3 regions of the Paenibacillus sp. A3M_27_13 genome follow, and region 3 is predicted to be linked to each of the others. Evidence: predicted binding sites of a transcription regulator. Region 3 holds the regulator's gene; each other region holds the start of a gene.
The links. Region 3 encodes LexA, which represses DNA repair genes until DNA is damaged. Its sites were predicted from a motif close to CGAACATATGTTCG; they were not measured.

Region 1 (10,919 bases), 340 kb from region 3:
AATCGGGCATCCTTCAAATTGTCCTGATCCCAGCAGCCTGTTATAAAAATGAGTAGAGTTAGCATTCCAAGCGCTCTGCTCTTTTTTTTCATGTTTCAGGTCCCTCCTTTTTTTTGAAGAGATAGGAGAGGATCAGCAGCAGAAAAGGGAACGCAATTAGGAAAATATAAGCAGAATTATTGGCTATGGAACCAATAAGCTCGAAATCTTCTCTTCGTTGAGGCAAATAGGCAATACAACATGAGGCGAGCACAACAAAGGAAACCGCCTTTTTGTGACTTTTTTGCTTGAATAGATAGCTTATTCCGTAAGACGCCGCATAATAATAACCACTTATAGCTCCAAAGATCGAAATGAGCCAAATCGGCAGAAAAATAAAATCGACCCGATCCATCGTTCCCAGTGGAATGGATCTGAGCAAATAAATGACTGGCTCCGGCATTAATTCAAGCTGTTGGGGGCTGAATACGGTTTACAGGTAAATACGGTAAAACAATACAATAGTACCACGATCGCGTTAGCTGCCAGAATTGACTTGAGCTTGCTTGTACTTTTGCCCTCAACCATGGGAAAGACGACAAGAATGAACTCAAAACCAAACATCGCTAGGAGCGTTTCTTTTGAACCGACAATAATACGGGGCCATCCCGCCTCAGTCAGAGGTAGCAGATAAAGCGGGTTGGACTGCTTTATACCATAGCTAATTAACAGCATCATGGGAAAAATCAGAAATGAAATTAAAACAAGTACTCGGGCAATCGTTCTTAAATTTTCGCGAACCAGATATATGCTACTGAACAAAAACAGGGCAAGTATAGCCCAACGGGGAGTATATTGCAGCATCCAGCGGTTAATGACGTCATAAGCGTTCACAAGAACCGAGGTACCCATGAGCAGATAGTAAGCAATGTAAGCCACAGTCAATGCTTTTCCAATCTAGCAACCAGTAATCTGGGTTAATATTTGATAAATCGAAGAGGAGGGAAAACGTCTTAGCAGGAGCCAGCACATCAAAATAATGAGTTGAATCAAAAGGCCACCAATAATGACAGATATCCAACCCCCTCCTTTAGTTGAAAGGTGCATCTGATAGGGAAGTGACAAAATATCTACGCCAATCTCAAACTTAATGATGAGAAAAAACAGTTGACCCGATGCAATGGTACTTTCTTTATTCACGTCTTTTCCAGCTCCTAGAGTCGTTCTGCTGCTTCAATTTTTGGGCTTGGGAATCATATGGTCGCTGATGGAATGTCCAAATCGGAAAGCGGATAAAAACATCTTTCATATCACCGAGCCGGAATGGTGCAAGAGGAGCAAAGTAGGGCGTACCAAAGGTCTCCAGCTTGCAAAGGTGGATGGTAAGAAAAAGTAAACCGAAAGCAATGCCAATGTATCCAAACAAGGCTGCAGCAGTCATCATCGGAAAACGAAGGATACGAACCGCTGAGCTCATTTCATGAGAAGGCACTAAAAAAGAAGAAATGGCTGTTAACGAGACGACGATGATCATCGTATACGACACGAGACCAGCCCGAACGATAGCATCTCCGATGACGAGACCGCCAACGATTCCAATAGTTTGACCAACCCGACTGGGTAGACGAACCCCGGCTTCTCGTAGCACCTCAAAGATCAATTCAAGCAGCATAGCCTCCACAATCGCTGGGAATGGAACGTTTTCCAGTGATTTTTTGATGGTATGCGCCAGCTCTAATGGCAAAATAGCTGGATGAAAAGCAATCGTCGCAATGTAAATGGCAGGTAGCGTAAAAGCGATCAAAAAGCTCATCATTCGAATCGTTCTTAGAAATGAACTAATAATCCAACGGCCGTGATAATCATCTGGGCTTTGGTAAAATGCAAAAAAAGAGACGGGAGCTATTAGAGCAGTTGGGCTACCTTCAGCCAAAATCGCTATGCGTCCCTCCATTAGATTGGCGGTCACACGATCCGGTCGTTCCGTGCTGAGCTGTTGAGGGAAGAGGGAAAAAGGGTTGTCCTCAATAAACTCTTGAATAAAACCGGGGGGGAGCACCATATCGGAGGAGATCGCTTTAATTCTCGTTTTCACTGCTTCCACTAGCTCAGGATTAGCCAAGTCTTGAACATAGACAATAGCGATTTTAGTCCGGGTTTTAGATCCCACATAAAAGTAGCGTACAACCAGTGACGGTGTGACAATTTGTTTGCGAATCAGATTCAGATTGATGGATAACTGCTCAATGAATCCATTGTGCGGTCCGTGAATAATCCCTTCGTTTTCTGGTTCGTCCGTACTGCGAGCATACGTTTTTTCGGAAGAAAGGATAAAAAATCCTTCCGCTCCATTTATCATAAAAATGCAATATCCCTGGATAAGCGAATCAGCAGCATTTTGAAGGTCGGTGTCTTTTTGACTGCTTAAGGTGGTGAACATTTGATGAGAGACTGCATCGGTTTTCTCATATAAGGCACTCAGGATATGAGTTTGAATCATCTCCTGATCTACGAGCGAATCAATATAGAGCAGCATACCGTCTTTGCCGTCAACGGAAATCGCCTGCTTTTTTAAATCATCCGTATAAAAAAGGGCTTGCTCAATAAAGGAAACATTCCTACTTAATTCAACGGAAGCTGCGTCATGTCCAGCCAAGAGAGCACCTCCTTTTTGGATGAGATAGGCATAATGTGTGTCAAATGGATTGAGTTTATCCATGATATGGTGACTTATCCATTCTCGAATCACCTTCACTTCACGTAACGCAATAGTTTTATACTAGAATTTAATTTAGGTTGATAAATGGGAGGTGGGTTGGTTATTTTGCAGGGAATGAAAATTAATCGTGCAAGAACCAGAGACGAGATTACAAGGGGGCTTAATCTTGGGTGGGGTCAATTCCCAGATAATGTCCCAGTTTCCGTCGGACCTCGCTGCGGGCAAAGGATGAAAGCATGAAAAAACGCCTTTGATAGCCGCGGCATACATACAAAACCTCTATGCCTTCATGATTTCGGATTTCGCTGTAAATTTTAACCCCTAGTGTTTTCATTCGCGCCTTTGTCTCTGCTAATTGAACAGCTACGCGCTGTTGTACTCCAGTCAGGCTACGAACATACAAATCGGGCATTTTTAGAGGAGAGGTATTTATAATACGAATGTCTCGTTCCAGCACATCCAGCACAAGAGTTAGAAGTACACAGATCTTGATCAGCCCTGCGTCTTCTTCAGAAGGCAAAGGAGCTTTATTCTTGTGGTTTAGTGTCTTTTGGTTTGGCATAAAAATCTCCTTTACTCCGAGTAAGAATACAATATATAATCAGTATATAGAACATACGTTCTGTTTATACCTCCCCCATCATAGGAATTTTTCCATTACTAAAGCAATCATCAATTAATGGAAAAGTGGTAGGGAGCGATATCCTATGTGCCTTTGTGTAAAGAATTCATGCGTTTATCGCCAATGACAGTCAAACAGAGTTTATGTTAAGCTATTGGATAAAAACTTACATAAAAGGGGAGATCGTTCTGGCTGCGGTCAGCCTTTACTATTTAACTTAAGAAAGTAGAGAAAGAAGGTATACATATTGTCACGTTCGTTATATGCAGCTTTATTATTGTTGAGCCTCATTTGGGGCGGTTCGTTTATGTTTATCAAGGTGTTGTTGCTACATCAAGTAGGGCCGTGGACGATTGTATTTCTCAGATCCAGCTTTGGATTTATTTTTATCGTCTTATTAATGCTACTTATGCGCAGGCCGTTTGAAATCAAAAGCATTCCGTGGAAATCGGTTATTCTGGTAGCTTTGGTCAACATGGTTTTGCCATGGACATTGATCGGTTTTAGCGAGACCAGAATAGCTAGCAGCATGGCTTCTGTATTGAATGCCACCACGCCAATATGGACCATGTTGGTGGGGCTTGTTTTTTTCGGGGCTATTTTTCATCGAATGCAGTGGTTAGGAATGGGTCTCGCTTTTGTAGGAATCATTATTTTATTGGGTATTAATCCTGCATCTATTATTTCTGTTGATCCTGTGGGTTTTGGATGTATGCTGCTTGCGACTCTCTGCTACGGATTTGGAACACAGCTCTCCAAACGTTTTCTCTCCAATCTTTCCATGTATCAGGCTACTTTTTCGACACTGTTTGGTGCTGCGGTAGGGGGTGGCATTATGATGGCAATTGTGGAGAGACCTGATTTGTCGATTGTTTCTGACCCAGGTGTATTGGGTTCTCTTATAGGACTGGGAGTTTTGGGATCAGGAGTAGCATATATTTTGTTCAACTACATGATTTTGCGGGGGAGTGCGGAATTTGCTTCTTCGGTGACGTATTTTGTACCAGTAAGTGCCATCGTATGGGGCTTTTTGCTCTTGAATGAACATATCGGCTGGAACGTTCTGACCGGGCTGGTCCTTATACTTGGAGGCGTGTTTATGGCCAACCAGCGTAGAACCGCCAAATTAAGTGGATAATAATCTAAACAGAAATAAAATACGCTTTGGTTATTATATTAAATGTGCATTCGCCAAACCTACGGTATAATGCGTTAATTCGCACATACAATAAAGCATGCTCACACATAAAATAAAATATGGTGCAGCAAAAAAGCAAGCTGTTTAGCAGGTGACAAGGTGTGGTATAATAAATTATAGAATTATATGTACCACAGAAATGTCGGAGTTTTATTCCACAAAAGAAAGGATCAGGATACCATGTGTCCCCGAAGGATACTTCCCCAAAGGACGATTTGGAAACGATTTGATCTGTCTTATACTTAGCTTTTCCGCGGAGTAACGTCAAGTTGCGAAAGCCAACTCTGCGGAAGAGGGGATTGTACATGCGAAGGACCAAGTCCTCCAGGCACATCTTACCCGGTAGCTTCCGTAAGAGTGGGTTCATCCACATCTAAACTTACGAGAAACCGAGGGAGCCTGTATGAGGAAAACTTACGAATCTATCGTGAACAATGGAGCACTGAGACAGATTGCTGTCATGTTGCTCGGAACATGCATTTTAGCTTTTACGTATTATCACATTAATGCTCAAAATCATTTGTCAGAAGGCGGATTTGCAGGCTTGGCCCTGCTGGGACATTACGCGTTTGGCATATCTCCAGCATGGAGTATGTTGCTGCTTGATATTCCCGTCATATTGCTGGCATGGGTACTGAAGGGCAGAAGATTTATGCTGCTTGCGTTAATCGGAGCCATCGCTTTTTCACTGTTTTATGCAGGATTTGAGAAGTATTCGACTCTGGTTATAGATCTACATGGAAATCTGCTGATAGCTGCTCTACTTTGTGGGGTGCTTACAGGTTTGGGAGCCGGAATCGTACTGCGATTCGGTGGAGCAACCGGGGGCGATGATATCTTATCTCTGCTGATCAGTGAGTGGCGCGGGTGGAAAATCGGCAACGTGTTTATTGTCAGTGACATCATCGTACTGGGATTATCATTGTTGTATCTGCCTATGAAGGAAACAATGTTTACAATACTGGCTGTGTGGCTTGCCGGAAAAATAATTACATGGACGACCACGTTCCAACTGCACCGACCTGTGAAAAAGGTACTGCCAGCGGCTATTCCCGCTAAAAAGGTGGTTGCCAAAACAGTGCCGGTCGTCCACAGCCTTCGTCAATAAGGAAAGGGTGTTACGTCAGGAGAGAAATCTTCTTACGTAACACCCTTTCGCTGTATTCAGCTTCTATCAGGAAGGCTTTAAAGTTGAATGAATGCGTCCATTCCGGTCATGAATAATTGCAGAAATCTGTTGGTGTTCTACAAAACTTTGAGCTTCGTCAATCGCCTCATTTTTGTGTTTAAAGGTTGAAATGGGCTGGTTGTGTCCCTCTTCTTTGATTGCCCAGCGATCCTCGTGCGGCACCACATGAATGGGTTCCTTTGCATCGGAAGAAGTGGAATGATGGTTGTGCAGATTTTCGCTTGAATGCTGTTTTTCATGTTTTGTCGGTTTCTCATCTTGCTCGGCTGGATGATTATCGTTCCATTCCTCGGCTTGGGAAGTGGCAATCGCAATCGAGCGCCCTTCTTCATAGCCGTCATGGAGTAGGGCGTTAGCAATATCGACGGCTTTTTCTCGCACACGAGGCTCCAGGTTTTTCATGGATGGAGGGTAATCATGTTTGTTCCAAGGCATAGTTGAACACTCCTTATAACAGATGATGTATTATGTATTACCCGTTGTCGGCTTAAACAAACGGAAATCAAAAAAATGAATATATTGTAAAATGTATCTTGAGAAAAAGCGTATAATGGTGTGCAGAATACCAGAAAAAGGAGTGAAGTATTTGCTTGCCTGGGGTTTTGTTTTTTTGCTGACTATCATCATTCATACTACAGATAGCTTGTCCTATGCTCTTCGGCTTGGTGGTTTGCGAGCGCGTCGGATTGGATTGGCGTTAACCGTTGCGGGGATGCTGCTGTTGGTTTCACGCACCTCTAACATGGCGCAGGGGCCTTTACTTGGAGGGATGGTCGATCAGGCTAAAGCTGCAACACAAGTGGGCAGAACGGATATTAGACTGGAACTATAATTACTGTATCCAACAGTGGTACGCATGTCAGCCAGATGGATTGTGCATTTGGAGCATACCGGATCTATTCCGGCTTTGGTGCGTCATTTAATGCTGCGAAGTCGCTGGAAACATGCAGGCTACTACATAAAGCGCCCCACCTGGTCAATGCTTACTTCACTGATTAGTGGAGCGATACCCAAGCGTCTAATTATTCTGAATATAGCTGTCACTGCGATTTATACAACAGGAGTAGTATCTGCTTTATATGCATCATTCCTGTGGCCTGCTCAAGGTACAGCAATGTCAATGTCGTCAGGTCTAATCAATGGCGTCGCAACGGTATTATTAACCTTGTTAATTGATCCAAGATTGGCGGTTCTGTCGGAGAAAACGCTACGAGGGGAGCTACCCTTAACTCGGATGAACAGCATGTACGGCTGGATGATCATCTCGCGCTTGGCAGGTACTTTATTAGCCCAGCTATTGCTAGTACCGCTAGCCATTTGGCTTGGATGGGTAATGAGTTAAATGGCTAGCTTACGTAATGATGTGCTGCCACATCCCAAAAAAGGCTGGCCCGTGATCATCTATTAAAGATAGATCGCGGGTCAGCCCCAATGATTCCATGGCTATTTACTGTTCAAATAATGACTTATATGCTCCGTATCCTTCACGTTCCAAGTCTTCTTGAGGCACAAAGCGGAGCGCGGCGGAATTTATGCAATAACGCAAACCATCTGGACCAGGACCATCATCGAATACGTGCCCTAAATGGGAGTCAGCTTCACGACTTCGCACCTCGGTACGGATCATAAAATGGCTGAGATCAGTTTTTTCTTTGACATTGTAGCTGCGCAATGGACGGGTAAAGCTGGGCCAACCGCAACCTGCGTCAAATTTGTCCAATGAACTGAACAAAGGCTCTCCTGATACGATATCCACGTAAATGCCTTCACCTTCATGATCCCAAAACTCATTTTGAAAAGGGCGCTCGGTCGCGTTTTTTTGTGTTACTTCGTATTGAATAGGCGTCAGCCGATCTTTAAGATCGGATTTATCAACCTTGCCGGACCAATTTTGCTCGATAAAATCTTCACGTCCCGAACCTTTGCGGTAGCGCTTGTAATGAGCGGGGTTCTTCTTATGATAGTCCTGATGATATTCTTCTGCTTCATAAAAAGTGGCCGCAGGCAGGATCGGTGTAGCAATGGGCTTGTCGAAGCGGCCACTTTGAGCCAAAGCTTCTTTAGACGCTTCTGCCTTGATTCGTTGCTCTTCATTATGATAGAAAATAGCCGTTTGGTAGGATGAACCCCTATCGTGGAACTGTCCACCTTCATCCGTCGGATCAATCTGCTGCCAGAATAGCTCCAACAGTTTTTCATACGGGAAAACTTGTGGGTCAAATGTAATCTGTACGGCTTCCACATGTCCCGTTGTTTCAGAACACACCTCTTCATAGGTAGGATTTTCGGTATGTCCCCCTGTGTATCCAGATCTAACCTTCAAAATACCGGGTAATTCCTCAAAAGGGGAAACCATGCACCAGAAGCAGCCACCTGCAAAAGTTGCTTTTTCTACTGTGTGTGGATTGTTGGTGCTCATATTTGTCACTCCAATCTGAGAATGTTTAATTAGTTGTTATTTAAATAGCTTACAATTAAATTATATACGAGATTTTTGCAAAATCCAACGAAACGTCAGAAACCAAACAGCAGTGTAACTGGCTCTGTCCTCAAAAATCGCAACGAAAGAGACGGTGGCAAACTATCGCATTATATTCTATTGGCGCGTTGAAGCCTTTTTCGGTAGAGTATAAAGCCGCCGCCCACCAGTGCAGTATATAGCACCAAAATGAGCAAACCGGTGATTGGATGTTCTGCAAAGGTGCCGCCTGCATAAGCATACACCGCAATTGCGGGAAGCTTGCCAATAGCTGTACCTAGGATAAAGCTCCAGAACGGAAACCCTGCTACTCCAGCGTATACATTTACCGCTGCCTGGGGGATGACCGGAATCAGGCGAGCCAGCAGCACAGCAGCAAAAGGCTCCCTCTCCATGACCCGATTGAAGCGCTCCAATGCGGGAACCCGCTCCAAATAGGCACGTCCTTTGTCACGGAACAGGGTACGTACGGCACTATAAACGACCAGCGCAGCCAAGGTAGTGCCCAGCCAGCAGATCAGAGCACCTTGCCAGGGGCCTGCGGCATAAGCAATAGAAGCGATAATCAGCTTGTACGGCACAAACGGTATTAACGCGAATAAAAATGCGAGCAGTAGCAGAACTGGAAAGGAGGTTTGCTTGTCCGCCCAGGCGAGCCAATCATATCTGTAGATAAACGCGATGCAAAGCAGCGAAACATAAGCCGCGACGAGTAGCCATTTTTTCATTTACATACCTCTTTCAATATCCCTGTTCGGCTTATCGCTTATACAGAAAAAAATAGGGTTCACATTCCCAATAATGTGTGCTATACTGCCACTAATAGAATAGTTCCCAAAGGGGAGTAGCTCAACGAGTAAAGTCGTCATTACGGGATTTTTAATCCCCGGCTTTATTGGCAACGTAATGTTGTAAGCGAGACCTTTGCCAGGATTTTAGGAATCCGGGTAAATGGTCTTTTTTTGATGCCAAATTTGGGTCAAGCGCCGTTTCCGGATTCCGTGAAATGGCGCTTTTTTAGTATAAAGCGCTGAACTATGTACAGTATAACAAATAAATAAAAAAGGTGGGAGAAACGTATGGATTTTTTGTCAATTGAGTTTTTAACCGCATTAGTATCCATCATTATCATTGATCTGGTGCTAGCTGGTGACAATGCCATCGTAATCGGTTTGGCGGCTCGCAATGTTGATAAGGCCAATCAAAAGAAGGTCATTATTTGGGGGACGGTCGGAGCGGTCATCATTCGTGTGATTGCTACAGTGCTGGTCACGTATTTATTGCAAATTTATGGTTTGCGTTTGATTGGGGGACTCGCACTTATCTATATTGCCTATAAGCTGCTGGTCGAAGAGAAAAAACATGAAATTTCAGCTACGAATCAAATGTGGGCAGCGATCCGCACGATTATTATCGCGGATACGATGATGGGCCTCGACAATGTACTTGCTGTTGCGGGAGCAGCTCATGGAAACATGCTGCTTGTTATACTGGGTCTGGCAATCTCCGTTCCAATCATGGTGTGGGGAAGTACGATTATCTTGAAGCTGACTGAACGTTACCCAGTAGTTATTACGATTGGTGCTGCTGTACTGGCTTACACTGCCGCCAAAATGGTGGTGGCGGAACCGCTGATTGCACACTGGTTTATGAACGGGGTCATTAAATACGGCTTTGAGGTTCTGGTTGTGGTTCTGGTTGTAGCCATTGGGATGCGTGTTAAAAAAATTAAAAGTGAAAAAACAAGAAAGCAAGCGCAGCACGCCTAAGCTAACTTACATTAAGTAAACTTAGCTGAAGCTGAACATTCATGCCGTAGAGGCTGTTCTGTTAGGTCCAACTGGACCCGGAGCAGTCTCTTTTCTTTGCTTGTCAGCAGACTTCCATGTAAACTAGACAACAGATGAATGAGTGATTAAAGGTGGGAGCGAAATGGACAAGCAAACGAAGACAAGGGTAGCTATTGCAGGACTGGGTGGTATTGCTCGAAAAGTATACTTACCGTTACTGGCAGCACACCAAGGTGTAGACATTGTAGGTGTCATGAACCGTTCACAGGAGCCGGTGAGTTCCATTATGGAGCAATATAGGTTGCCAAGAGGAACGACTGATGTGAAGGAGATGCTAGCATGGGAACCGGAAGCTGTATTTATACATGCCGCGACCGAAGCTCATTTTGATCTAGTTATGGCGTGTATTGAAAAAGGGATTGCTGTGTATGTGGATAAACCGTTGTCCTATGATGTTCGTCAGAATCTGGAAATGACCGCTTTTGCGGAAGCGCAGGCCGTGCTGCTGGCGGTAGGCTTTAATCGACGTTTTGCCCCGCATTATGTAGCTGCTAAAGCATGGTTAGAGGAAGCAGGTGGATTCAGTCAATGTGCGGCCATTAAACACCGTACTGGATATGATCGAAGACCGGCGGCACAGACGGTTTATGATGATTTAATTCACATGCTTGATTTGCTTTTGTGGTTGGGTGGCGATGATTATGAGCTGCTGCATAGTAGTATGAATACGACGAGTGATGGATATATGGATGCTGCGTTCGGGACCGTACGTTTGGGGAATGCTACCGGAAGCTACAGTATGAGTAGACAGGCAGGGGCTGACATAGAGAAGCTGGAGCTTCACGGGGCAGGACGGTCTGTTGAAGTAATAAATATGGAACAGGCTGTTTTTATGCAAAAAAATCATTCACCACTAACGCAAACATTTGGAAGCTGGGATACG
Region 2 (10,919 bases), 680 kb from region 3:
GGAAAAGCTATAAGCCAGCGGCGAGCCACTGTAACGCATCAGCCCGTCTCCCTTCACATATTGGGGACGATGCAAATGTCCTAGAGCCGTATACTGTGCCCCAATGCTCAAAGCAGACGGATCTACGGTATACGCCCCCCCGACCTGAATCGGACGTTCCGAGTCCGATTCCAGCCCGCCGAGCACATAAATATGGCTCATCGACAAATTAACGGTGTCAGGCCGAAATGCTGTACCCAGCTGTGACATCAGCAAGCCCACACGGCGGCTGTATGCCTCGCGCAATACTGTTTCATCTCCGTCTTCAGACAATAGCTCGTTCAGACGAGACTCGGAGGGATATGGCAAGGCTGCAATGCATGCCATTTCACCCGTTCGCGGTGTATGAACGCGTACCGCTTCCCCATGGGGCAGTCCCAGCAATGTAATTCCGCGCCCGCTCACCAGCGGTGTGACCGAGGATACCCTTTCCGGCTGATCATGATTGCCCGCAATGACGACTAGTGGTCTTCCTCCAGCCGTAAGACGGGCAGACGTTTCATAAAACAATTGCTCGGCTGCGGCCGATGGATTGACTGAGTCGTATACGTCTCCAGCCATCATAATCAAATCGGCCTGCTGATCGTCAGCCATTTTCGCCAATTCTTCCAAAAACGCCTCCTGCTCCTTTAAACGGCTGCGTCCTTCCAACGTGCGGCCCAAATGCCAATCACCTGTATGCAAAATCCGCATGCTATTCCTCCTCTCCCTATCTATATAACTACAGCCGTACACTCTCTCCAGCTTCTAAAAAATACAGCCACTTCTCAGCAACCTTTTTGCCTGTAATCTCTTCGATCACACGGGCATACAGCTCCAATTGAAATCGATATTGGTCTGTTAAATGGGACAGTGTACGATATTCAGATATCCGATCTGTTTTATAATCTACCAGTACGAGTCCTTCAGGAGTTTCAAATAGACAGTCAATAATCCCGTTCATCAGCACCTTATCGCCGTCCTGTCTACCTTCCGAATCTGTTTCTTGTCCTGGTGACATCGATGGTAAGCTGTGGTTCCAGTAATCGGTTGCCCGCATGGTATAAGTAAACGGAAGCTCTCTTTGAACATGGGATGCTCCCAGCATTCTGCTACCCAGCTCACTAGTGAAAAAGCGTAATATTTTATCCGTATCTAGCGCCTCTGCATGAACATCCAGTAACATACGCTGATTGAGCAAACGAGCCTTGGTTTCCTCAATAACTTCGGCGCTCATCCCCCCATCTAGTGGCAAATGCAGCATCAACGTATGATAGACTGTTCCTCGTTCCGTTGGAGTCAGACGCTGATTCCCCATAAACTTAGGTCTGCGCAAGTGTAATTGACTTCCCCCAGTGTGAGAATCCTCCCGATCCTCCGGTAACTCTGCTAGTAGGGAGGTAGATAGATTCAGCCAATCGTCCGAACCCATCTCCTGCATTTCCAGCCATCTTTTCATCTCAGTAACCGATGTATTGGCTGCCGTCTTGCCAGCCCGTTCATACGGATAAATCCAGGAAAGAGCAGCTTCAATATCCGTTTCACTCTCTTCGTTCAAGTCGATTAGCTCCGCATTTCTCAGTGCTTCTGTCTTCTTTTGGCGCTCTTCTCCCGACACCTCTTCCTCATGATCTGAGTTCACACGAGAGCCGGAAAGTGTTTCCGAGGCCACGATTTTAAATAACCAGTCTGTTCCCGGCATATGTTCCAGCCTGTGATAGTACCCATCCTGATCACCTGCGGCTTCCCTCAACAAAGTAGCAGAAGGATGCCGAATCAAAGCGGGACCTACCCAGTCCAGATAGCTGCGGCCTGCCGCCAGCATATAGTCTGGTAAGACAATTTCCGTATGTTCTTTGGCACGTGCCCAACCCGCTGCGCGCGAAGCGAGATCCTTCACGGTTCCGGTCATAATCAGCTTTTCGCGCGGACGTGTAAGCGCCACGTATAACACCCGCATTTCCTCAGCCAATAGCTCCAGCTGTGAGCGTCGGCGGATCGCTAAATTAGGCAGCGTAGGGTAGCTGACACGATTTTGTTCCTCCACATATTTAGGACCAAACCCCAACTCCTTGTGCATAAGAAACGGCGCATTGAGATCCTGTTGATTGAACATTTTTGCTGTCCCGGCAATAAACACGATAGGGAATTCAAGTCCTTTACTTTTATGAATGGTCATAATGCGGACAGCCTGATCGGGTTCAGTCCCTCCGCTAATTGATCCTAAATCACCGCCTCGCTCCCGTAGACGGGAAATGAAGGTCAGAAATCGGAACAATCCTCGGTTGGACGTAGAAGTCTCATACTGTCTCGCTCGGTCATATAGCGCCCGCAAATTGCTTTGGCGCTGTGAGCCGCCAGGCAGTCCACCGACCCAATCCAGATATCCTGTTTCCTCCAGCACATTCCAAATCAATGCACTTAAGCTGCCTTGTCTGGCTTCATGCCGCCAGGCTTCCAAATTACGCAAAAATGAACGTAGTCGGGCAGACAACGTATTCCCGTCATTTCTATTACCAAAGTCAGATGAAGATAAAGAGTCCTCTGGGAAAATATCCAACTCCATGATGTCAGCTGAAATCCCTTCTTCGCTTTCTTCCAGTAGGTCAGCCTCAGCCGCCGCCAGTAATGCGCCATAAAACAATCCATCCGGCTTCTCCAACCGAATTTGTGCCAGTTCATCTTCGGTCAAGCCGACAATCGGCGAACGAAGCACGGATGCAAGCGGGATGTCCTGCTGCGGATTATCAATAATATGCAGTAGAGACAACATTACCTCAACTTCCGTTGCTTTAAAAAAGCCTGTCGTCTGCTCCCCGGAGGCCGGAATGCCCTCAAGCCGCAGTTCCTCCACAATTAGGGGGGCCCACACGCTTGCGGAACGAAGCAAAATGACGATATCACCGTAGACTGCCGGACGCATCGCTTTTAATCCTCTGTCGTAAATCAACAGTGGTTGTCCAGTGTCTCCGGTCAGTTCTTTAATCCGTTGCGCGATCGCACGAGCCTCTAACTGTGCCGTTTCTAACTCCACAAGCTCAGCCAGCTCACTTTCCTGTAAAGCAGATTCGTCCCCCGTTTCGGACAGCTCCGAAGCCTCGGAAAGACCATGTCCACCCTTATCAACTAACAACAGCTCAGGTGCGTATACAGATGCGGCGTCTTGATCCGACTGGTCGGGATAGGATGCGCCGTGTACCAGCCACGCTCGTTCATCGTACTCAATTTCCGCCACATCCACACTCATAATCTGGCGGAACACCAAATTGACCGCATCGACAACTTCCTCCCGACTGCGGAAATTACGCGCCAGATCAATTAATAAGCCATCTTCCTGCTCCTGCATGCCGTACCGTTGATACTTATTCAAAAACAGACCCGGCTCCGCCAGCCGAAACCGATAAATACTCTGTTTCACGTCGCCCACCATAAAACGGTTACCCGGTTCCTCCCGTGATACCAGCCTGACGATATCTTCCTGTACGGTATTCGTATCCTGATACTCATCCAGCAGCACCTCGTCGAATTGCGCCTTGTATTCGAGCGCAGCGTCGGAAGGTAGTAGCTTGTACGGAGTAGAATCGGGATGTCGTAATATTTTCAGACAGTAATGTTCCAAATCCCCGAAGTCCACCAGCCCTTTTGACTGCTTGTGATGTTGAAATCGTTCCCCGAATACAATCACGGTTTCTATCAATTCGTCCATCAGCGGAGCCGCGGCGTGCAGCTCCTCCCAATAGGCTTCTGCTCTCCTGCCAAACAGGGAAGCCTTCATATCTGTAATCATTTTTTTGGCTGCTTCACGCAGCGTTTTAACCCGTTCCTGCAATGCAGGCTCGGTCTGATCTTTTTTGACGGGCTTGAGCTTACCGAAGGAAGCTGTCTGAAAATGATCATATAGAGATGCCCACGGCTGTGTCTCCAGCTCCTGTAACAATCCCTTCACCATCGCCGCATCCTCTTGCAGCGTCACGGCATAAGGTGCAGGACCGCCAGGCTGCATAGCTGTTTCATGCGCCTGTTCCAGCAAGCTCGCTGCTCCACGCAATGAAAGTGCAGCATCCGCCAAAATACTGCGAACCCAGGGAGTCTCTCCCAAAGCGGCTACATCCTGTACACGAAATGCTGCCGCTGTCTCCCGCAGCCAATGTTCTGGCCAAGGATGACTTTGAGAAAAATCATACAGCCGCTGAACAAGCACGTACATTGCATCATCGGTGCGTTCTCCACTGAACCAGTCGACCAGTCTGCGGAATGTACTGCCTTCATCATGAGCCTCATATTTCTCCTCAAACAGTTCTTCTAGAAGCTCCTGACGCAGCAATTCTGTCTCATGCTCATTCATAATCCGAAAACCGGGATCAAGGGGAATGGCCTGATAATGCCTGCGGATGACCTCCATACAAAATGAGTGAAGCGTCGTAATCGAGGCCCGATTCAGCAACGATAGCTGGCGGCGTACATGCTCACTTTCCGGTTCCTGCTCCAGTACACGTTCCAACGCTTCGCGTATCCGTTGACGCATTTCGGCGGCGGCAGCCTTCGTAAAGGTCGCTACCAGTAACCGATCCACACTGAAGCCGAGCTGGGGATCGACGATTTTACGAATAATACGCTCTACGAGCACCGCTGTTTTACCAGACCCTGCCGCTGCCGCGACCAGCATGTTATTACCAGATTCCGAAATTGCACGCCACTGGTCATCACTCCACATACTGCCTTCCGGCTTCGGCATGCCTTTAGTGTTTGACGTGCCTATCATTGGTCCATTCCTCCTTTCCCTTCCTGTGTATGACCCAGCAGATTCCAGATCTGATCCTTACCGGGTTTACCCCATTGATTGTAGCCACTACCGTCCAGACTGTCGTCAAATTGACAAACAGGCTTAAAAGAACAGAAGGTACAAGCCGTCTCTTGCTGGATACGATAAGGTTCAATGGCCACATCGCCCTCTGTCATCCGTGTGCCAATCGTCCGGATATTATGACGTACCGAAGCTAGCAGGCTGTCCCACTGTTCCGGCGAAGCAACCGAAGCACTGCTATAAAAACTGCCGTCTGCTTTCACCGCAACAGGTAAAATAGAGGAATATCCCTTGTCCAATGCTGTATCCATTTGCCCAACTACATCCCGATCCGCGAGCAATAATCCCTTCATCTTAAAACGTTTTAAAAGCTCCTGACGGGCCTGTTCTGCGCTAAGACCGTTAGGCGACTGCAACATCGGATTGTGGACGTGAAAATACAGTGTACCCGCTGGATAAGCTGTCTCGCCCAACCATTCCTCCGCCGCATTCAGCAGCACATCCAGGTAGGTGAGCATCTGCAAGGACAGGCCATAGTACACTTCATGCAGCTTGAGATCCTTTTGGCTAGATTTGTAATCGATGACACGCAAAAGTAACCCCTTTTCTCCCTCTGCCACATCTACACGGTCAATCCGTCCGACAATTTCCATTACAACGCCGTTATCTAACCGGAAGCTTAACGGAGGAAGCTGCTGACCCGGCCCAAAGTCTAACTCCAGCCCAATCGGCTCAAAGCTACCTCTTCGCGCATGTTCACCTAAAATCAACGAGGCACGGCTCACGATGTCTTTCAATTTACGCAAAATGTAGCCATACCGCTTGGAGCTCATTAAAATCTCGCCTTGCAGACGAGGAGCCAAACGCTCCACTGTACTTTCCGCCTCTTGGCGGCATTCCTCCGTGCTGAGACTGCCCCAGCTGACATTGCGTTTACGCAAATTGATCGCCATCTCTCCAAGCGCTGCATGAAATAATTGTCCGATATCCGGGGCCTTCAGGCGATACATTTGACGTTCCTTCAAACGAAGACCGTGAGAGGCAAAGTGCGAAAATGGACATGCCACAAAACGTTCCATACGAGATACGCTGGTACGCAGCTTGCTGCCGTACAGACGGCGGCTCGTTTCCTTCTGCATTTCGGCATGGTTCTCGTAAAAAAGTGAGGTCAACAGCTGACGCAGCTTGTCCTTCTCACGCCCTTGCTGGCTTGCGTACCAGTTATATACCTCCCACCAAGGGGATAAAATGTCACTGCCACGCCGCCAATGCCGTAATTGCGCAATGAGCTGCGGTAAAGCCTCGGACGGATGAGAAGCATACTCCCATTGCGTCGTCCAAGCATCCCCAGGCAAAGGGTATCCAGCCAGTGGACGCTCGTCCAGACTAGGAAACAGGTGCCGCACATGTCGTACTAACTCAGACGGCAGCAACGACTTCCCTTCTTCATCAGTCACTGCATAGCTCATCCACAGGCTTTTACCGGCTGAAGTAAGGGCCGTATAAGCGAGAAAACGTTCGTCCAACAGACGTCTTGTCATATCCGGCGCCAGCTCTACGCCTCGTTCGTTTAATGCCGTACGCTCCTGCTCATTCAGCACACCGTCCTCATGGAACACAGCCGGCATCACACCTTCGTTCATACCTAGTACAAAGGCATGTTGAATACCGGACACACGTGTACGGTCCGTGTTTCCGACTAGAACCTGATCCAGAGCTGGCGGAACAAGTCCCATACGGAACTCAGCCAATCCCGTTTCCAGCACACCCGCAAACAAAGAGGTATCCAGCCTCTCATCACCCATCATTTCGACAATTTGATCCAGTAGTTCAAGCACCGCATCCCATACTTGACGATGCTCCTTCGCCTGCTCAGGTTTTCCTGCTTCCTCTGCCTGATGAATGAAGGCGTCCAGCTTGTGGCCGATTTCTGCATCCTCCAGTAACAGATATACCGCTTCACACTTCTCAAGTGCAGTTCGTGCCTTGCCGACACGTTTCTCAAACGCACGTAAAGGCGTCACGATCACATCCCGGCACAGTTCCATCAAATCCAACGTTTCATCCCGTTGACGGCTCCGTTCCTGCTCCTCCAGCTCCAGTGACAAGCTGGGCACAGCCTGCCACGGGCGACCGTCTGTCCAACGGCTGCCTTGTATTCCGCAGGCTAGTACATAGTTTTCCAAACGGTCCATCTCCTCACGACTTACCCGACCATCCAGCGGCAGGAGAAGGTCTGTTTTGACCGCACGGAATACATCCTCATATCGCCAACGACGCTGCACGATATCCAGCGAAGCCCGAATCAATTCCACTAAGGGATGATGCAAAACACTTCTCCGCTGATCCAGAAATACTGGAACCTCATATTGTTTGAATATCGGTTCCACCCATGGCTCATAATCTTCAATATGACGTACAAACAGGGCCATCTCCCGATAACGAGCGCCCTCATCTCGGGCCAGACGACGCATTTCGCGTACAGCCCCTTCCAGCTCTGCACGGCGATTAGCCGCAGTGTACAGTTTTATGCCTTCCGGCTGTTCTTCTGTCCACTGCTCTCGTAGCTGCTGCAGCCGCATCCATTGTTCCTGATTCCGTAACCCTGTACGATGTTCAAAGTTAGCCTCCAAATACGCCAACGCCGGACGCTCCTTAAATCTCGGCAGCGGATCAGGGCGCAGTAATTGTGTCTGCGTCTCTATCATCAGCTCGTCTGCCATTCCTTTGAGCTTTACATACGTAGCCGCTGAGGGATGAAACAAATCCAGCTCATGCGGAAGCTGTCCGCTCTCGTAGCTGCGGTTGCAAGTCAGCGCCACCGTCAACGAAGAAGCGTGCAGCATAAGCTGCTCCACCACCTTGTATTCATGTGGTGTAAACCTGCGGTAGCCATCCATCCAAATATCTGCCCCACGCACAAGGGAAGACTCAGCAATCTGTTCTGCCAGCATGCGCAGCGTATCTTCACCGTCAATATATTTAAGCGTCAGCTCTCGTTCAAAATCCTCATAGATTAGACTGATATCTTTGAGCTTGCCGCGCAAAATCGGAGTTGACTCTCCAGCAGCGTTCATTCGCTCCAGTTGCTCCGGTACAGACCGAGTATCATTTCCATACTGCTTTAGCTCCGTAAACAATGTATTCAACCGATCCACAAAGCCGAGCTGGTCTCCCGAATCCTTAAACAAACTCAGTTCATCCTTGCGACGACGAATAATTTTATATAAAAGCATCTTCTTGCCTTCTTCCGTTACAGGCACCAGTGCTGAACCCCCGGTTTCCTGCATAACTAAATAGGCAAGACGATGAAATCCCATCACTTGGGCGCGCACCGACCCCTGAATACCGTTTCCGGCTTCTGTAAGTAACGCATGCTCAGAAGCAAATGACGATTGCTCCGGTACAAGTAACAGCATAGGCTTACCTAGCGGCTCCTCGCGTAACATAGACGTCATTTCATTGCGGATTAACGTACTTTTACCACTCCCAGAGCGGCCAATCAACAAGCGAACCGACATGATGCGGCCTCCTTTCCAACGAACAACATTCTATTAAACAGTATAGCATATCAGGCAAGGGAGAAAAGAACGTACGTTTGCCATGTTGTAGCAATTCTTCCTCCCTCTAAAAAAACAAATCAGTCCCGCAGATTGGCTTGGTGCATGCCTTCTCTACAGGACTGATTTATACCTAAACGAGTCTATTTTACCTATTTAATCACCAAAAAGGCGATTGACTTTGACCTTGTATGAAACCTACAGCTGTGTCCGGCTGCGCACCTCAAAGATGGCGAATTTCAAGTAATGGCCTTCCTCCACACCCAAAATTTGAGGATGGTCTTTACCAGCCGCTCTCCAGTCTACCAGACGAAGGATTTTGCCGGCATCTGCCGCCGCTTCCTTAATGGTATCTAAAAACAACTCTGGCCGCATATGGAACGAGCAGCTCGCAGTCACCAGATAGCCGCCCTCATTGACCAGCTTCATCCCGTGCAGGTTGATATCTTTATATCCACGTGTAGCTCCTTTGACAGCGTTCTTCGTTTTGGCAAAGGCTGGCGGATCAAGAATGACCACGTCAAAGGTGCGTCCGCCACCTGCTGTCAGCGGCTTGGATGTATCTCCTTTGCCCCCGGCTCGTGCATTGCGTTCCTCTACACCTTTCACTTGATTGCGCAAATATTGAAAAGCATCGTCGACGACAAACTCGACGCGTTCCTCAAAACCGTTCAGCTTGACATTATCCCGCGCACTTTCAATCGCATGCTCAGAAATATCAAGACAAGTTACTTTTTTAGCACCATGTTTACATGCATTGAGCGTAAAGCTTCCCGTGTGCGAAAAACATTCCAATACGGTTGCGCCATCCCAGAATGGGAATTCAACAACCTTACCACTTTTATTCACTGGCTTCATGACCGTTGTGCCCGCATCCCCTGAGTCTGCAGCTACTTCTTGTAGCGTAATTCCACTACGTGCTCCCCAACCTGTCATCAACGGTGCTATGGCCGCACGATTTTCACGCTGGTCAAAGAAATAACCCGTCTTCTGGCCCTCTACAATATCAACCTTGATTTGCAGGCCATTTTCCGTCACTACCACATGACGCGGACAATCACCGTACAAAGGACCCTTCGTTTGTTCCAATCCTTCCAGCTCACGGATGGATACATCACTTCGCTCATATATACCAACAGGACCCACTACTTCAACGAGCGCATCCCTGATTTCTTCCCTGCGCCGATCCATGCCAAGCGTTAACAACTGCACGACTAACACATCACCAAATCGATCTACAATCAGTCCAGGCAAAAAATCAGCCTCGCCGTACACCAACCGATAAGCGTTTCCCCCGGTCACAAAACGTTCGCGGTGCTCCAGACATTTGCGAAAGCGTTGGGCAAAAAAGTTTTGATCCATTGCTTCCAGCGGCTCGTAGGACATCACACGCACTGTAATTTGTGAAGCTGGATTATAGTAACCTGTCGCCAAATAACGCCCCTGATGGTTAACGATACTGACCAAATCGCCTGCCTCTGGGTCCCCTTCGATCTTGGCTATTTCGTTTTTAAACACCCAAGGGTGTGCGTGCTCCAGCCTTTTTTTACGGCTGCGTTCTAATATTACTGAAGGCAAAATCCTTCACTCCCATTCTTGGATTACTCAAAGTCCTTAATATCGTTCCGTAAAAAAGAGCTCAGCCATGCTTGTCATGGCTGTCCCCGACAGATCATAGGCTGTTACATAAGTATTTTCACCTAGAAAAGGGGGCTATGCCCGTGTTTATACATGTTATACTCCCACTGTGCGGCGGGCTGTTTATTTTTTTGGGCGGGATGAAGCTGATGGAAGCAGCCCTCCGGCATTTGGCCGGTCCCTTCCTCACCCGCTGGCTGAACCGCGCCACAGTTTCACCTTGGCGGGGCATGCTGTTCAGCTCAGGCATTACGGCCCTGCTGCAAAGCAGCACCGCCGTAACGGTGCTGACGATCGGACTGGTCAACGCCGGGCTGTTGACCTACGGCCGCACGCTCGGCATCATTCTCGGCACCAATATCGGCACCTGCCTGACCACTGAGCTGATGGGGCTCCAGCTTGGCATGCTGGCTGTTCCGCTGCTCTGCGGCTCACTGCTATGCTGGAGCACTGCCGTCCTGTGGGGTGAAGCTGTCCCCAGTCGCCAGTATGCGTCCGCTGGAGCTTCACCCGGCTCCAATGGGCTTAGCCGTCCGCAGGCTGTACAATATATCAGCCTCGTCTTTGCTGGATTTTCGCTGATTCTGGCAGGTATCCGCGTAATGCAAACAGTCGGCCCCTGGATTGAGCAGGCCGGACTATTCCGCTGGTTTCTTGATCACGCTGCGGCCAACATGTGGTGGGCCTTCGCTGCTGGAGCCTGTCTGACCGCGCTGGTTCACAGTAGCGCAGCCGTCATTGGCATGGCGATTAGCCTTGCCGCTGCGGGAGCCTTGCCAGCCGATGTGGGGATCGCCATCGTCATCGGCTCCAATGTAGGCACCTGCGTAACCGCCCTGATTGCCGCTGTTGGCGGCAGCGTGTCCGGCAAATTTGTGGCCTGGTCCCACGTGCTGCTG
Region 3 (10,919 bases):
GCAAACGAAGAGCGATGGACGTTACATTTCGCTGAATCGTAGGCACCCCTGCATTTGTACCGAGAAAATAAAATTCCATAACATTAACCTTCTTCCTGCTGACCAGCAAAAAACCTCCGAAGCTCGGAGGGTATTTGCTATCCCATCTGATAAAGGTGTTAAACCTTTTCGACGTTAAAATACTGCGCCTGAGGGTGGCTGAACACCATGGCTGATACAGAAGCCTCCGGTTCCATCATAAACCCTTCCGTCAGCTCAACGCCAATATCCTCAGGTTTTAACAACTGGAACAACGGCCCCTGATCCTCTAGATCTGGACATGCCGGATAGCCAAAGGATACCCGAATGCCTTGATATCTGGCACCGTGTCGCTGTTTCATTGTCATATCGGCAGGGTCCGGGAACCCCCAGCTATCCCTGATAATATGGTGAAGCCGTTCCGCTAACCCTTCTGCTACTTCGAGTGCTACCGCTTGAAGTGCATGCGAGCGCAGATAATCTCCTTTATCTTTCCACTGGGTAGATATCTGCTGAATCCCATGACCAGCTGTAACGACCATGAAACCTACATAGTCCATAACTCCGGATTCCACTGATTTCAAGAAATCAGCCAGACATAGATAAGGCTCTACCTGCTGGCGCGGGAATGTAAATGTGTGCAGTACCTTACTCACATCCGAGGGATCATAGATCAGAATTTGATCTCCTTGGGACTGCGCTGGAAAGAAACGATACATAGCATGTGCCTGGATGATTCCGTCTGTCACAGCTTCAAACATGATGCTGTCCACGGTTTCCTTCAACTGAATCGCTTTCGGATCTTCCGAAGCCAGCAGCTGCTCAACATTTCCTTTTAAACCAAGATGATGCCCCATTAGCATCTGCATATTCACGTAAGGCAAAATATAATTCAGTGGATAATTACGCAGTACATGACGATCCGTATCTGGTGGAATATAGACGGGCAGATCCTGAGCAATGTTAGAGCGCACAGCTCGAGTGAGCTTAGGGAGCGGCTTGGCTTCCACTACTATTGCCGCTTCAGCCTCCCGCTCAGCCTCCATGTCCTCAGCCATTTTTTTGCGGGACTCAGGATTCATAAGCTTGTTGGCAATATCCAGCCCATCCATAGCATCCTTTGCATAGGCAACCAGACCATCATACTCAGGACGGATACGATTTTTAGTGAACTTACGTGTTAAAGCAGCTCCACCAACCATTATTGGAATATCAATATTCGCATTTTTCAAATCCTGTGCGGTCAGCACCATTTGTTGTGCCGATTTAACAAGCAGTCCGGATAAGCCAATCATATCGGCCTTTTCTTCACGGTAAGCCTCAATAATGCGTTCTGGTGGTACTTTTATACCCAGATTCACGATATGGTAACCATTGTTGGATAGAATAATCTCCACCAGATTCTTACCAATGTCATGCACATCACCTTTGACTGTAGCCAACAAAATCTTACCTTTTACTGAGGATTCATTCTTCTCCATGAACGGCTCTAAATAGGCTACGGACGCCTTCATCACTTCAGCGCTTTGCAGCACCTCCGCAACAATCAGTTCGTTATTGTTAAACAGTCGTCCTACTTCCTCCATCCCCTTCATCAGCGGGCCGTTAATAATCTCCAGCGAAGAATATTTCACGAGCGCTTGCTCCAGATCCGGAATGAGTCCCTCCTTACTTCCCTCGACTACATAGGAAGCCAGTCGTTCTTCGAGCGAAAGGTTTGATATCTTTTCTTTTTTCTCCACTTTCTTGTTACGGAAAGCTGCTACAAAAGCGGATAAAGTATCGTCATTTGTTTTATAGATCAAGTCTTCCGCAAGTTTCCGCTCATGCTCTGGAATGGATGCATAACGTTCAAGCTTCTCAGTGTTTACAATCGCATAGTCCAGACCTGCTTTGGTGCATTCATATAAATAGACGGAATTGAGCACTTCACGACCCGCTTCCGGCAAACCAAAAGATACGTTACTGATGCCCAGGATGGTATGCACCCCGGGAAGCGCTTCTTTAATAATGCGAATGCCCTCAATGGTTTCCTTAGCTGAACCGATATATTGCTCATCACCTGTTCCTACTGGGAATACGAGCGTATCAAAAATTAGATCCTCCGCTGCCAAACCGTAACGGTTCACCAACAGATCATAAGAACGTTTAGCTACCTCAAGCTTATCCTCACGTGAAATAGCCTGTCCGCGTTCATCAATTGTTCCAACAACAACAGCGGCGCCGTACTTATGAATAAGAGGAGCCATTTTCTCAAATTTCTCTTCACCATCCTCCAAATTAATGGAGTTAATTATTGCCTTGCCTTGCGAATATTGAAGTGCTTTATCAATGACTTTAATATCCGTGGTATCAATCACTAAAGGTACCTTTACCTTGTTTACAACCAGTTTCAAAAATGCTTCCATATCCGTCATTTCATCGCGATCCGGGTCCTGCACACAAATATCAATGACATGCGCTCCGCTTTTTACCTGAGCACGGGCAATTTCAGATGCCTCTTCATATTTGCCTTCCACGATCAAACGCTTGAATTTGCGGGAGCCCAGAACATTCGTTCGCTCACCAACCATATACGGACGATTGTCCTGTTCAATATATACAGGCTCAATGCCCGATACGGCAGGAGGATGATGACCTACCAGCGGACGCGGCTCAAACTGCGCCATACTTTCACTCATAACTCGAATATGCTCAGGCGTGGTACCACAACAACCCCCAGCAATATTCAACCAGCCTTTTTCAGCAAAAGCAGCCATTTTACGTGCTAAAGAATCAGGCGATTCATGGTATTGGCCATTTTCATCGGGCAAGCCCGCATTTGGATAACAGCTAATAGCTGCAGAGGACATTTCAGACAGAGAGCGAATATGATCACGCATAAACTCTGGACCTGTAGCACAATTCAATCCAATCGAAATTGGGTGCAAGTGTTCCAGTGATATGCAAAAGGATTCGATATTTTGTCCGGCCAACGTCGTTCCCATAGGCTCAATCGTGCCTGAAATCATTAGCGGAAGCTCGATACCTGTCTGCTCAAAAGCTTGCCGAATTCCGATGCTTCCAGCTTTGACGTTAAGCGTATCCTGTGAGGTCTCCAATAGCAGTACATCGACCCCGCCTTCAATAAGCGCCAAGGCCTGCTCTTGATAGCTTTCAATCAGTTCAGCAAATGTAACCCCACCTGTGACAGACAAGGTTTTCGTGGTTGGGCCCATAGCTCCTACTACAAAACGAGGCTTGTCCGCAGTGCTGTATTTATCCACCGCGTTACGCGCCAGTTTGGCCGCCACCAGATTAATTTCACGGGCACGTTCTGGTATATCGTAATCCGCCAAAACGACGGATGTTGCTCCAAATGTATTCGTTTCAATTAGATCTGCTCCGGCCTTCAAGTATGCTTCATGAATCCCTTGAATGACATCCGGTCTCGTTAAGACCAGCATTTCATTACAGCCCTCCAGCTCTTCCCCACCAAAATCATCGGGGGAAAGGTCTTCCTGTTGAATCATGGTGCCCATGGCCCCATCAAGAAGGAGTATTCTTCGTTGTAATGCATCCTGCAAGCTAACTTTATCCAAATTTCTTCACCCCCGCAAAACGTTAAATCCTAGTTTAGCAGAAACCGTATCATTTAGATAGATTGAAGTAAAAACATACGTTTTATACAGGTTGTTCTTTGTAAAAATGACTTCTCTTATCCATTTTTATAGTTTGTAGCATTATAGAGCGTACTTAACCCTGCATCCTTTAGCTATGGTCATTTGCATTATAAAATGTTGAAATCCTGTATTGTACAACGTTTCAAGACATGGTATTCTTTATACAACATTAATCCAAGTGGAAAAGAGGGTATATATATATGGCCGAAATCTTAATACGTAATACCAATGAACGAATTAGCGGTGAAGAACAAGTACGTGAATTTCTGGAGAGTCACGAGATATTGTATGAACATTGGGATGCTTCCAAATTGTCTGGGGAGCTGCAAGAAAACTTTACCTTAACAGATGATCAAAAGGCCGCTGTTCTCAAAACATTTGAACCCGAAATCAAGGATTTAGCCGCACGTCGCGGATATAAAATATGGGACGTTATCACTTTATCTGAAGCAACGCCGAATTTGAACGAGCTGCTGGCCAAGTTTGAGCAAATTCACACCCACACCGAGGATGAAATCCGTGCCATTGTCGCTGGTAAAGGCATCTTCATCATTAAAGGCCCTGAAGAGATCGGCTATTTTAACGTAGAGCTTTCACCGGGGGACGTTATCTCCGTACCTGAAAATATACCTCACTTCTTCACTTTAATGGAGAATCAAAAGATCGTCGCAATCCGCTTGTTCATCGAAGAAAATGGCTGGATTGCCGAACCGTATGAAGATCCAACCTTCATTAAAGCATAATTACGAATTTATCCTTGTGTGAATAAAAAAACTCCCTCTGCTTTGTAACAATAGCGAAGGGAGTTTTCTTAATACTCGTTTCTAAAGACTATTGATTTCTTAGTTTAACGATTGAATAATTCCGTCCAATTCAGACAGATGCTTGATTTGGAACTTCGGCTTGATCTCTGTGGTATTGGTTTTAGTGTTTCGGTTCACCCAGACCGAGTGTACACCTGCTGCCAACGCTCCTTGAATATCAGTCGTCAGTTTATCTCCTACCATTAAAGCATGTTCAGGCTCAATACCAAGAAGCCCCAAAGCATGCTGGAATATAGACGGATCAGGCTTGCCTCGACCAAATGAACCTGAAATGACAACATGATCAAAGAAAGGAGCTAATTGAGGAACTCCATCCAGTTTCTCCTGTTGTAGATCAGGGGAGCCATTTGTCAGCAATAACAGCTTGTAATGTCCCTTCAATTGTTCTAGAATCTCGAACGTTTCTTCATATACATGTGGACGCGCGCGTCTTTCCGAAGCAAATTGGGTAGCCAACTTTTCCGCCAACTTCTCATTATCTATCCCTAGTTGCTGGAGTCCTCTGCGCCATGATTCCTTTCGATAAACAGGGGCCAACTGTTCCAATTGGCGGAATTCAGGTTGCTCACCTGCTGTAAAATTCGCCCACAATCCTTCAAACGGATTAATGCCGATCATTTGAGTAAAACTAAAGGTTTCATAGGATTCATACAAAGCGCGTGCTTCCTTACGTACGGCTTCCTCCAGAGTTTTTGGATCAACGCCTGCTTCACGGGAGCCTGTTTGACACGCTGCATCAAATGCCTCTTCTACACTACGTTCATCCCACAAAAGGGTATCATCAAGATCAAACATTACCGCCTGAATCGTCATCTGAATTATCCACTCTCTTTCCACAGTATATGTACGCCTATTTGCTTGATTAAGCATTTGAATCGTTATGTGTGCCCATATTAAGCAAGCGGCCGCAGCATGTTATATGAAATAACATCATACGGCCTTTGTTACAGAGCTACAGGCTAAATCAGTTATTTCTTGTCTACCTGTATCTGATTGGATAGCGCAAACTTCTCAAGTCGCTCTGCAATGGCATCCGTGTCATAGCGACCTAATGATTTTGTGAAAATAAAATTACCACCCTTACCTTTTCTTTCAACGGTTACGTAACCCTTTTCAATCTTGATGGCTTTCATGTCCCCTGCCGTCATTGGACGTTCTCTACCACCTTTCAGCATATAGAGAGTATCCTTTCCCACTTTCAAATAAGGACGACGGATGAAAAAGATAACAGCCAGCATCAAGTACAAGCCGAATACAAGCCAATCCATCCCTCGCATACCGGTCTTAGTCAAAAAGTAACTCATAAGCATGTACAATACAGAAAGACCAGCCAGCATAATTGGCACAGTAATGTTACGGCCACGGAAAATATCCATTGCAGAACCTGCGCCGCTAATGGTTTGAATGCCTTGCTTTTTGCGCGATTTATTTAAATGCGCTGTGTTTTTGCGTACTTTTCTTTCAAATGATCGGGCCATCTCTCAATTCCTTCCCAGATATATTACATTAAAACAATTGCCTCAAAACTGATCTATATAGATACCATGAAAAGGTACCTAAAACAAAAGGCAAATTGCAGGCTTGGGCGCTTTAACAACATTAATGCTTCAGCCCGTCATTTCCTTTCGATGTATCATCGTCCACAAATTCAATCGTCTCAAGCTGCTGCCGAAAATTACGGCGAATGTTACCTAAATAAATTTCCCGAAGATTGGCGCGCTCTGTGGCTTCCTCTTCCGTCAAACCCTCGGATTTTGCTTTGCGCGCTAATTCATTAATGCGCTGTACCAAGCTGTCTATATCCAAATTGTGTCCCCTCCATAAAAGCAAAGATATAATACACTTTGACATGTAGAAAAGAGCTTGTCAAGGCTCCCGTATTACGCTCCCTGACAAGCTCTAATAGTCTATAGATCAGAAGTTAGGAAGCTTGAGTACCTGACCTGCCTGCACTCCCCGATCCTCCAAACCGTTAATCCGCACAATTCCTTCTATATATACCCGTGTATCCATTCGTTCCGGTTTATGATTTGCGGCAATCTCCCACAACGTATCCCCAGGTTGTACGGTCAGTTTAGTCACTTCTTCCTTGGAAGCTGAAGGTGCCGCGAAAACTGTAAGTACACCTGCCCCTGCAATCCAAGCAACAATCACTATAATAAGAAGCTTAAGTAAAAGAGTATTGGTAATAATCTGCATAAAACGTGCCCTACCCTCTTTTCGAGTCTCCTGTAAATTTTCTAAATTCATCGGAAAAATACTTTGATAAGTGCTATATTTCATCATTGGCTGTGTCCTCCAAACGTTTGTTCTTATGTTTTCACAATATAACACGAACATTTGTTTTGTTCAATAGAAAAGAGAACAAAAGTTCGTAATTATTTTTAGGGATTATTTAGAACTTATGTTTGTACGAACGGAGGTTCTATGCTATAATTTTCCCAAACGTTACTAAATGGGGTTGATACGGTATGTCTAAGATTTCGAGCCGCCAGCAGGCCATTCTTGAATTTATCCGCAATGAAGTGCGTCTAAAGGGATACCCCCCTTCTGTACGCGAAATAGGCGAGGCTGTCGGATTAGCCTCCAGTTCTACGGTTCATGGTCATTTGGATCGTTTAGAGAAAAAAGGACTCATTCGCCGCGATCCTACAAAACCACGGGCTATTGAGTTACTCGGTCAAGACGAATCGGATAACAGCAACTTGATTAATTACTCCATTAGTCGTGTCCCCGTCGTCGGCAAAGTAACTGCTGGCCTTCCTATTACGGCGACAGAAAATATTGAAGATTACTTTCCTCTTCCCCAACACTTTGTTGGTGAGGATAAAATATTCATGTTATCTGTTGTAGGCGAAAGCATGATTGAAGCTGGTATTGCTAACGGAGACTATGTAATCGTACGTCAGCAGCAGACCGCTGATAATGGTGATATTGTTGTAGCTATGACAGATGAAGACGAAGCTACAGTTAAAACCTTCTACAAAGAAAAGGATCATATCCGGCTTCAACCTGAAAATCCAGCCTTTGAACCGCTTCGCCTGACACACGTCAGCATTTTGGGCAAGGTTGTAGGACTCTTCCGGGACTTCCACTGATTTCTCGTTCTTTCTTCCCCGTTATTCTATCCACTAATACAAAACCGGCTGCCTAGGGCAAGCCGGTTTTGTATTGCTATTATGTTTATTATGTATCTCACAACTTTTTTTCATTTCAGCAACCTATCCCTATTTTTTCTACTAAAAATCAGCCTCCTCATCTCAAATAATTCCCCACTGACCTTGAGCAGCTATACTGTCATGGGCAAAACTAATAGATCTTTCTTTGTTTTAGATAAATATGGTATATTAATTACTTATAGCTCTGTAGGAGGAATTAAATGAAAAAAATTATAATTTCAGCGTTTGTTGTGATATTTATCGCCATAAGCTGTGTAGTTCCAACAATGGATCATTTGTATGCAAAAGAGAACTCCCACATAACAACCTATGACCGTATTAAGTATATACAAATACTTATCCATTTCAGGTATTTAGAAAAGCAACTCGAAGCTGTAATTTTCGAAAGAAATAATTATCCAGAAGACAGCCAAGAATATAAACAGCTCTCTGAACAACTGAATCATATTCTTGCTCAAGAGGCGTACTACGAGAAAAAACTTAACACTCTTAATAGTAAATAATTTTCATACTAACTGCCTATTATCTTTATCTACACTATTAGACTCATGCCGACCTGCCTGTAACATTCTCCTGCAACGTAAAGTTGAAAAGGCGAAGACAGGTTCGCATGAGTTTTTTTATTATCCATTAGGAATATAGGTACTAGCTTCTTTTTGCTTTTAATAGATTTATGCTGATACATTACTATCACAATTGACATATGTATATAGCAGAACTAAGCAAAGGAGATATGCAGATGATCAGAAATAGAGTTAAAACGTATAAGCATCGCATCGGGAAAAACAGATATCTGGTCGTTAAAGTCTTTCAAGCCGCAGCTGCTAAAACAGGAAGCGGAAATGCACTAGCAACCAATGCCTTGAATATCAAAATTTCCAAGCGTAAGCATAAACGCCACTAAGATTTAACCGTACCTTCATTTCTTGAAGGGAGGTGATATTATGAACAGAAGACATTGCAAACGTGATTTAAGAAGAAGAAGATTAAACATCCGTTCCACTCAAAGAGCCATTGCGCGTGCAAGAGGTAACGCACTGGCTGTTAATCTGTTTAGCGTAAATGATAGACAACGCAGACGTTAATAATCGTTTTCAAGCAAAAGCGGGAAGGATTCTTCCTGCTTTTTTTGTGTTAAACGATACACCCAACTCCTAAATCCCATAGAACTGCTAAATTCAGTTGCCTTCCTTTTAAATACCATACATATTCAACTATGCTTCCACTGGTTAAAACAGAAGCGAAATGGTACCCAGTCAAAAGCAGCAGCATTCTTGACTCAAATACTTTGTGTACAACTGACCACACCTATAGCCCTCAAACTTGCTTCAGCTTTTTTAACTTAAGTATTCCGGCTGTATATCCGTCCATGGTTTGTACGTTGCTGCATTGTTTGCTCAATTTTTTATTTTAAAACTTTATAAGGCCCCACTTGCCCACCACCGTATTCCACAAACTCCATCATATCCTACTCAACGGCTGGACTACAGATGCTCTTATCTGACTTAATGCAGCTGAAAACAATTCGATATTGGATCAACACTTCATATGTATGATTCATGTTGATCAACTCGACAATTCATTCTGGATAAGCGCTAAAAATCCTTCTCTAAATAATCATACCCTTACATGATTATTTAGAAAGCTAATATCCGACATATAAAGATAAAATACAACAAACAAAGACAAGAAAAAAATTTCTCTTCACAACCAATGAACTATGTACAAATACATTACACATGTATAACATTAAATACAAATACTAGAAAGGTGGTAACAATTTAATGAAAAAAGTATCTTTACTAGCATCAGTAGCAATGCTTATCTCATCTGTAGCTTTTGCTGCACCTTCTTTTGCAGATCAGGTCACAAGTGACACTTATAGTTCATTACAAGACTCAAATAGAAGTATAGAGTCTGTTACGCCTTTTGCTAATGTTGAATATGTCGCTACTGTAAATACGGCCAATCTCAAAGATGCCGGAACAGACTCGAACATCTCTATAACTCTGTATGGTTCTAATGGAGATTATGCTACCGCTACACTCAATGGTAGCTTTGAACAAGGAGATTCCGATACAACAAGAATCAGCACTAGTAACCTAGGTGACATCAGAAAAATTACTATTAGAACTGATGGATCTGGGTATAAACCAGGTTGGAAAATCGCTAATGTCAAAATATCTGGAAACGGGAAAACTTTCTCATTTGCAGGTCCTAACCGTTGGCTTGGTGACGGCGGTTCCGCAGATTCCGAAACACTTTTTCCATCCTAAAACAAATATTCATACAAAAGACTCTGTCGATATTTGGATAGAGTCTTTTAGTTTTGGATGAATAATCCTACTAAAATTGTATCGCCGTAATTATAACCCCATCTCAAGAATCAATTTTAAGAATAAACTCACTAATGGGAAAAATGTTATATGATTTTGCTATATAAACAAAAGCTAAGAAATGGCCGTTGGAAAAATATATTGAATCTACTAAGAAAATCATAGCTTTAAAAAGAATTCAAGCATTAAAACACAATACCTAATTTTTTCGATTTAGCATGTCTCTTTTAGCCCCAATACTTTTAAGTTGATCATGTACATTTTCGAATATTGGATTATTATTTCCATCTACCTGACTTAGCGTAGCTGCGAACAGTTCGGTATTCTACTTTACCACTTTGTACTTATGATCAACAGTTACATTACTCTCTTGTATTTTCACAATAATCTCATCCCCAATAGCCGCCAGTGAAAGCAATTAACCCTCAAGCCAATTCTCTTATCATAGGATACCTCCAAAGTATAATAAATCTTCTAAATACTATACTGAAAGATGTGTCAAAGTATCGTGCGTATTATCGCAAATAAAAGACTCATACCAGTTATTGTTGCAAACTAATAAGGCCCTATCTGAGATTAAATTTAGGTATTAGGAAGGATTATACCCATTCAATGAAACATTCCCCTTCTTACAAAATACAATAAGCGCAAATCTATTATGGCAGGAAATCCACCAAGTATTCGCCAAAAGAGAAGCGAATACTGTAGCTATTGCCAAATAGCTTATGCGCTCATTGAGTTCAACTATTTGCCATCCATGAGTGAAGTGGTATTATCCAACAGTTCTTTTCACGAATTAAACCCAAAGTGATTTAGTGATGATAACTAAGAGAATAAAGAGCACTAAAATTGCCGCTGTAGAAGTCCATACACCGCCGCCACCTGCACCTTCATATGCAC

Region 1: the regulator LexA is predicted to act here: its motif matches at 3,309-3,322, upstream of NLX82_RS03020 (YhjD family protein).
Region 2: the regulator LexA is predicted to act here: its motif matches at 8,410-8,423, upstream of addB (helicase-exonuclease AddAB subunit AddB).

Annotation. Positions count from the first base shown of each region.
Region 1 is NZ_JANAVE010000001.1:628,681-639,599, reverse strand. It holds gene NLX82_RS03040 (Ger(x)C family spore germination protein) at 1-92, opposite strand, end outside; gene NLX82_RS03035 (GerAB/ArcD/ProY family transporter) at 89-421, opposite strand; partial or broken gene NLX82_RS03030 (GerAB/ArcD/ProY family transporter) at 442-1,179, opposite strand; gene NLX82_RS03025 (spore germination protein) at 1,172-2,635, opposite strand; gene NLX82_RS03020 (YhjD family protein) at 2,859-3,260, opposite strand; gene NLX82_RS03015 (DMT family transporter) at 3,568-4,458, shown strand; gene NLX82_RS03010 (YitT family protein) at 4,922-5,626, shown strand; gene NLX82_RS03005 (DUF2188 domain-containing protein) at 5,693-6,142, opposite strand; partial or broken gene NLX82_RS03000 (lipid II flippase family protein) at 6,234-7,049, shown strand; gene msrA (peptide-methionine (S)-S-oxide reductase MsrA) at 7,155-8,126, opposite strand; gene NLX82_RS02990 (TVP38/TMEM64 family protein) at 8,297-8,914, opposite strand; gene NLX82_RS02985 (TerC family protein) at 9,266-9,955, shown strand; gene NLX82_RS02980 (Gfo/Idh/MocA family protein) at 10,119-10,919, shown strand, end outside.
Region 2 is NZ_JANAVE010000001.1:975,954-986,872, forward strand. It holds gene NLX82_RS04325 (exonuclease SbcCD subunit D) at 1-732, opposite strand, end outside; gene addA (helicase-exonuclease AddAB subunit AddA) at 761-4,780, opposite strand; gene addB (helicase-exonuclease AddAB subunit AddB) at 4,777-8,343, opposite strand; gene NLX82_RS04340 (class I SAM-dependent rRNA methyltransferase) at 8,581-9,960, opposite strand; gene NLX82_RS04345 (Na/Pi cotransporter family protein) at 10,104-10,919, shown strand, end outside.
Region 3 is NZ_JANAVE010000001.1:292,927-303,845, forward strand. It holds gene rnz (ribonuclease Z) at 1-79, opposite strand, end outside; gene metH (methionine synthase) at 159-3,599, opposite strand; gene NLX82_RS01295 (1,2-dihydroxy-3-keto-5-methylthiopentene dioxygenase) at 3,881-4,423, shown strand; gene NLX82_RS01300 (HAD family hydrolase) at 4,523-5,317, opposite strand; gene NLX82_RS01305 (hypothetical protein) at 5,473-5,982, opposite strand; gene NLX82_RS01310 (DUF896 domain-containing protein) at 6,104-6,310, opposite strand; gene NLX82_RS01315 (LysM peptidoglycan-binding domain-containing protein) at 6,419-6,787, opposite strand; gene lexA (transcriptional repressor LexA) at 6,976-7,602, shown strand; gene NLX82_RS01325 (hypothetical protein) at 7,884-8,186, shown strand; gene NLX82_RS01330 (hypothetical protein) at 8,423-8,587, shown strand; gene NLX82_RS01335 (hypothetical protein) at 8,628-8,768, shown strand; gene NLX82_RS01340 (PLAT/LH2 domain-containing protein) at 9,468-9,959, shown strand; gene NLX82_RS01345 (hypothetical protein) at 10,816-10,919, opposite strand, start outside.